3 regions of the Xanthobacter versatilis genome follow, and region 1 is predicted to be linked to each of the others. Evidence: predicted binding sites of a transcription regulator. Region 1 holds the regulator's gene; each other region holds the start of a gene.
The links. Region 1 encodes HrcA, which represses chaperone genes, less so after heat shock. Its sites were predicted from a motif close to GTTAGCACTCNCNNNNNGNGAGTGCTAAC; they were not measured.
Positions count from the first base shown of each region.

Region 2: a site for HrcA is predicted at 1,256-1,284, ahead of groES (co-chaperone GroES). Genes of this name have one in related genera too.
Region 3: a site for HrcA is predicted at 1,169-1,197, ahead of groES (co-chaperone GroES). Genes of this name have one in related genera too.

Region 1 is NZ_JBAFVB010000011.1:70,421-72,684, reverse strand. It holds gene rph (ribonuclease PH) at 1-685, opposite strand, end outside; gene hrcA (heat-inducible transcriptional repressor HrcA) at 925-2,043, shown strand; gene grpE (nucleotide exchange factor GrpE) at 2,192-2,264, shown strand, end outside.
Region 2 is NZ_JBAFVB010000002.1:314,093-316,356, reverse strand. It holds gene groL (chaperonin GroEL) at 1-762, opposite strand, end outside; gene groES (co-chaperone GroES) at 831-1,145, opposite strand; gene V5F66_RS05125 (usg protein) at 1,533-1,820, shown strand; gene V5F66_RS05120 (DJ-1/PfpI family protein) at 1,938-2,264, shown strand, end outside.
Region 3 is NZ_JBAFVB010000001.1:265,396-267,659, reverse strand. It holds gene groL (chaperonin GroEL) at 1-728, opposite strand, end outside; gene groES (co-chaperone GroES) at 835-1,125, opposite strand; gene V5F66_RS01095 (hypothetical protein) at 1,468-1,968, shown strand; gene glsA (glutaminase A) at 2,051-2,264, opposite strand, start outside.

The DNA.
Region 1 (2,264 bases):
CCAGCTTCTCCACGCCGGAACGGGCGAGGGACAAAAGGCCCAGCAGTTCGTCCTGCGAGAACGGGGTCTTTTCCGCCGTGCCCTGGATCTCGACGATGCCGCCGGTGCCGGTCATGACGAAATTGGCGTCAGTCTCGGCCACCGAATCCTCGGCATAGTCAAGGTCGAGCACCGGCGTGCCGTTGTAGATGCCGCAGGACACCGCCGCCACGTGGTCCTTGAGCGGGATCTCCTTGACCATGGAGCGCTGACGCATCCAGCTCAGGCAGTCGTAAAGCGCGATCCAGGCGCCGGTGATGGCGGCGGTGCGGGTGCCGCCATCGGCCTGCAGCACGTCGCAGTCGAGGGTGATCTGCTTCTCGCCCAGGGCCACGAGATCGGTGACCGAGCGCAGCGACCGGCCGATCAGGCGCTGGATTTCCTGGGTGCGGCCGGACTGCTTGCCGGTGGTGGATTCGCGCCGCGTGCGATCGTGGGTGGCACGGGGCAGCATGGAATATTCCGCCGTCACCCAGCCCCGGCCCTGGCCCTTCAGCCACGGCGGCAGGCGCTCTTCCAGCGTGGCGGAGACGAGCACATGGGTGTCGCCGAACTTCACGAGGCAGGAGCCTTCCGCGTGGCGCATCACGCCCCGTTCAAAGGAGACCGCGCGCATCTCGTCGGCGGCGCGCTTGCTGGGGCGCATGGGACTTACCTCTTGTCTGGTCATCGGGCGCCCCTTTTAGAGCATTTTCGAGCGAAGTGGAGACCGGTTCGCGTGAAGGAAATGCGGCAGACGCCGAAGAGCGAACAGCTCCCGTGTACGGGGCCCGTTCCTGCGAGGGACGGCGCGAGGGAAGCAAAGCCCTTCCCGATGCGCGACGGCGCTTGTGCAGTGCCCCCGTGATGGACACATAATACGTGTCCCGGGGCAGTCCCGGTTCAGTGGAAAGCGGTGATCCAGTGGCGCTCGATCCGTTCCAGCCCCTGTCGACCGGCGGCCTCGCGCAGATCGATCAGCGCGCGCGGGAGATCTTCCGCCAGATCGTGGAAAGCTACCTGGCCACCGGCGAGCCGGTGGGCTCGCGCAATCTGTCGCGCCTCATCCCCATGACCCTGTCGCCGGCCTCCGTTCGCAACGTGATGGCGGATTTGGAGACGGCGGGCCTCATCTATGCCCCCCACACCAGCGCCGGCCGCCTGCCCACCGAGCGCGGCCTGCGCTTCTTCGTGGACGCGCTGATGGAAATCGGCGACGTGAACGAGCGCGACCGCACCAATATCGAGACCCAGGTGATGGCCGCCGCCAAGACCACCACGGTGGAAGGCGTGCTGCAGGAAGCCTCCGCCATGCTCTCGGGCCTCGCCCGTGGCGCCGGCGTGGTGACCGCCACCAAGACCGACCCGCGTCTCAAGCATGTGGAATTCGTGCCGCTGGAGCCGGGCCGCGCCCTCGTCATCCTCGTCTCCGAGGATGGGCAGGTGGAAAACCGCGTGCTGCCCTTGCCGCCGGGCCTGCCCACCTCGGCGCTGACCGAGGCCACCAATTTCCTCAATGCCCGCATCCGCGGCCGCACCCTCGGCGATGCGCGGGCCGAGATGGAGAACCTGCTCGCCGAGCTGCGGCTCGACCTCGACGCCCTCACCGCGCGGGTGGTGGAGGACGGCCTCGCCTCCTGGTCCGGCGAGGAGCCGGGCGACCGCAAGCTCATCGTGCGCGGACAAGCCAAGCTGCTGGAGGACCTGCGGGCGCTGGAGGACCTGGAGCGCATCCGCCTGCTGTTCGACGACCTGGAGACCAAGCGCGAGGTGGTGGACCTCTTGGGCCGGGCCGAGGAGGCGCAGGCCCTGCGCATCTTCATCGGCTCGGAGAACCGGCTGTTCTCGCTGTCCGGCTCCTCCACCATCGTGGCGCCCTATCGCGATGGCCAGGGCCGGGTGGTGGGGGTGCTCGGGGTCATCGGCCCGACCCGGCTCAATTACGGGCGCATCGTGCCCATGGTGGATTTCACCGCCCGGCTGGTCAGCCGCGTGCTCGGCGCGCCGGGGGTGGACGCCGCCTGAGCCGATCGGCCCGGCGGGCGAAACTGTCGGGGGCAGTCCGGCGCCGGTTCTCGCGCAGTCTTGATTTTTGGCGCCGTGGCCCCGATATCCGCGTTGACATTAGGCATTTGCCCCTGCGGGGGCGACATTCATGGCAGGGGATAACCGGATGAGCGAGCAGAAGCGCGCGCCCGAGACCGGCGGCGACGCAAGCGAAAACGGTGTGAACGCGGGCGTCAACG
Region 2 (2,264 bases), on a different contig from region 1:
CACGTCCTCGGCGATGATCAGCAGCGGACGGGCCGACTGCACCACCGCCTCGAGCACGGGCAGCAGCTCCTGGAGGCCGGAGAGCTTCTTCTCGTTGATGAGGATGTAGGGCTCCTCGAACTCAACGCGCATCTTGTCGGCGTTGGTCACGAAGTAGGGCGAGAGGTAGCCGCGGTCGAACTGCATGCCCTCGACCACGTCGAGCTCGGTCTCGGCGGTCTTGGCTTCCTCGACGGTGATGACACCCTCGTTGCCGACCTTCTTCATGGCCTCGGCGAGAAACTTACCGACCTCGGCGTCGCCGTTGGCGGAGATGGTGCCGACCTGGGCGATCTCGTCGTTGGAGGTCACCTTGCGCGAGTTGGAGGCCAGGTCCTTGACGATGGCGTCCACGGCGAGGTCGATGCCGCGCTTCAGGTCCATGGGGTTCATGCCGGCGGCAACCGCCTTGGCGCCCTCGCGGACGATGGCCTGGGCCAGCACGGTAGCGGTGGTGGTGCCATCGCCGGCCAGATCATTGGTCTTGGAGGCGACTTCGCGCACCAGCTGGGCGCCGAGGTTCTCGAACTTGTCCTCAAGCTCGATTTCCTTGGCCACCGACACACCGTCCTTGGTGATGCGCGGGGCGCCGAAGCTCTTCTCGATCACCACGTTGCGGCCCTTGGGACCGAGGGTGACCTTCACGGCATTGGCGAGAATATCGACGCCGCGCAGAACCTTGTCGCGCGCATCAACGGAGAATTTTACGTCCTTGGCAGCCATGTGGCCTGCTCCTTCAGATTGGGACGGAAGAGGGGGTGTGGATGAAAACCGCGGTCAGCCGGGCTGACTCAGGCGGCCTTCTGGGCGTTAGCCGAAGTCTCGAGCACGCCGAGGATGTCGCTCTCCTTCATGATCAGGAGATCCTGGCCGTCGATCTTCACCTCGGTGCCCGACCACTTGCCGAACAGCACCAGGTCGCCGGCCTTCACGTCGAGGGCGACGAGCTCGCCCTTCTCGTTGCGGGCGCCCGGGCCCACGGAGACGACTTCGCCCTGCTGGGGCTTTTCCTTGGCGCTGTCGGGAATGATGATGCCGCCGGCAGTCTTCTGCTCGGCTTCGATGCGCTTCACAACCACGCGGTCGTGCAGAGGACGGAAACCCATCGGGAAACCTCCGGTTCGATGCTTCAATTCAAGGCGCCGGGCCTAAGAGCACCCGGCCCGACCGCGATCTAAGACCGCGGTTTTCGTCCCGCAAGGGGGTGCGGAAAAAATTTAGCACTCGCAGGTGCGGAGTGCTAGCAGGGCCGAAATCCGAATGAAATCAAGGATGGGGGAGGACCCCGCCTGATTTCTGTGCGCCCACCCCTTCATCAATGGGGCTGTCAGCAGTCCTGGCCCGAGGCTGCTAGAACATTGTTTTTGCAGACAGAAACCAATCTTTAGCCTTGGCCGTCCGAAACTTTGGAGCCGACAATGCAGTTGTCTGGTCCCGACGGCCTCCACACTGGCGGCGAGACGTTCCGGGACAGGGATATGGAGGTGTGCCCCATGGTGTCCCATCCGTCCAAGGTGTCGCGTGATTTCGTCCTGCAGATGGAGGGCTACGGTCTCGCCACGGCCGAGATCCTGTACCGGATGCCCGACCATCCCGCGCTTCTTCAGACCTATCTCTGGCAGGAATACGACCTCTGCCCGCGTTTTCCGGAACTCAACAGGTTTCTTGAGTTCTGGCAGCGGGAGATCGAGGGCCGGCTTCATTCGGTGCGGGTGGCCCATAGCGGGCTCATCAAGCCGGCGGAGCTGCGGACCGTGGACGGGATGTTCCTCCTGAACTGACCAGCCCGGCGCCGGCGGCTGTCGCAACCGGATAACACCCGGCGGACGATGCGCGTCCTAACCTTGCTCCCTCGACGCCGGCCGCGTTCGCGCGCCGGCGCAGCAGGGGAGAAGGCAATGGCGGGCAAGCGCATTTTGATGATCGTCGGCGATTTCGGCGAGGATTACGAGATCATGGTGCCCTACCAGGCGCTGCTGGCGGTGGGGCATACGGTGCATGGCGTCTGCCCCGGCAAGAAGGCGGGCGACAAGATCGCCACCGCAATTCATGATTTCGAGGGCCATCAAACCTACACGGAGAAGCCGGGCCACCTCTTTGCCCTCAACGCCACCTTCGCCGAGGTGGATGTTGCCAGCTACGACGCCCTGCTGGTCCCCGGCGGTCGCGCGCCGGAATATCTGCGGCTCTATCCCGAGGTGATCGCCGCGGTCCGCCACTTCTTC
Region 3 (2,264 bases), on a different contig from region 1:
GTCTGCACCACGGCTTCGAGCACGGGCAGGATCGGCTGCAGGCCGGAGAGCTTCTTCTCGAAGATGAGGAGATAGGGCTCTTCCAGATCGGCGATCATCTTCTCCGCATTGGTGATGAAATAGGGAGAGAGATAGCCGCGGTCGAACTGCATGCCTTCGACCACTTCGAGCTCGGTCTCGGCGGTCTTGGCTTCCTCGACGGTGATGACGCCTTCATTGCCCACGCGCTGCATGGCGCCGGCGATCATCTCGCCGATGGAGGCATCGCCGTTGGCGGAGATGGTGCCGACCTGCGCGACTTCGGCGGAGGAGGAGACCTTCTTGGCGCGGGCGCGGATGTCGGCGATGGCGGCGGCCACGGCGAGGTCGATGCCGCGCTTCAGGTCCATGGGGTTCATGCCGGCGGCGACCGACTTGGCGCCCTCCTTCACGATGGCCTGGGCCAGCACGGTGGCGGTGGTGGTGCCGTCGCCGGCGAGGTCGTTGGTCTTGGAGGCGACCTCACGCACCAGCTGGGCGCCGAGGTTCTCGAACCGGTCTTCCAGCTCGATCTCCTTGGCGACGGTGACGCCGTCCTTGGTGATGCGCGGGGCGCCGAACGACTTCTCGATCACCACGTTGCGGCCCTTGGGGCCGAGGGTGACCTTCACCGCGTTGGCGAGGATGTCGACGCCGCGCAGCAGCTTTTCACGAGCGTCGCCGGAGAACTTTACGTCTTTGGCAGCCATTACGGCCTCCTAAATTCTGGGATTATGGGGTGCGTTCAGGCCGCCATCACCTGGCATCACTTGGCGAAACCCGCACGCGGCAGCGACACTCAACCAGCAACACCACTCACTTGGTGATGACGCCGAGGATGTCGCTCTCCTTCATGATGAGAAGGTCCTGGCCGTCGATCTTCACTTCGGTGCCGGACCACTTGCCGAACAGCACCCGGTCGCCCGCCTTCACGTCGAGGGGAACCAGCTTGCCGGCCTCGTCGCGCGCACCGGCGCCCACCGCGATCACCTCGCCCTCCTGGGGCTTTTCCTTGGCGGTGTCGGGGATGATGATGCCGCCGGCGGTCTTCTGCTCGGCTTCGATGCGCTTGACCACGACGCGGTCGTGCAGGGGACGGAAGGACATTGTTTTTACCTCTCCGAGGGACGCGAGCCTCTGGCCCGCCGGTTCTGGCACTCTCCAAGGTGGAGTGCCAAGCTCGCAGCGGAGATAAGCGGGCCACCCCGCCCCGTCAAGGCGCGCTGCAGCATGAGATCCGACCGGCTGCCCCAAAGGACAGCTAGGAAAGCCGTAACCCACATGGTCTAGCTTTGCGGCACACTGGCGCCGAACCTTCGCGATTCGCGGGGCGCGGCGGCATCGACGCGGGCGGCGCCAGCCGGTATGGTCGGTGCAACCGGCTGGTATGGCGGGCGATCGGACAACGGATCCCAGGCGGCGGGAGGCCTCGGAAATCACATGACGAAGATGTTTGCGGGATCGAAGTCGCATGTGGGCGCCACGCGGCGCGCCGGCCTGCTGGGCGTTGCCATAACCGGACTGGCGCTGACCCTCGCCGGCTGCGCGAGCGGCCCCACTGAGCCGCCGCCCCCGGCCCGCCCGCAATTCACCAGCCCGATCCCGCCCGACCGCCTGGTGGGCCGCTGGGGCCTGGCCGCCTATCACCGTCCCGACGACGCCACCCGGACAGAGAACCAGGCGCGGGCCCAGTGCTCCAACCCCTATGTCATCACCGCCGGCACCAATGGCGGCGTCATGATGTATCTCGCCGACGACAACAAGCTGACCGAAGTGGTGTCGAAGCAGGTGGCCGGCGGCCCAACCTATATCGGCCCCCCCGATGACCCGGCGGGCGGCGAGCGCGACCGGCAGGTGGTGCGCTTCGACGGCAACGTGCTGGTGCTGAAGTGGCTCGACCCCGAGGTCGCCCGCCGGTACGGCACCATGGTCTACGTGCGCTGCTCCTGAGCCGCACGCCTGATCCGGCCGGCCTTGAGCCGGCCGTTTCCCCTTCAGCCCTTCCCTGCCGCGCTGGAGCGCAAAAGCCGGTTCAGCGCCGATAGGCGCTGAGCAGGGACGAGCCGCGGTTGGTGGGGTCGAACACGTGCAGCCCCATCTCTTCGGCGAGGTCGCGGAAGGCCGAGATGCCGCGCACCGAATTGCCCTTGGCGTCCAGGCGCGGCGAATAGGTGCCGATGCCCAATTGGCGGTTCACCACGCCGAGGATGCCGCCGCCCACTCCGCTTTTCGCCGGCACGCCCACG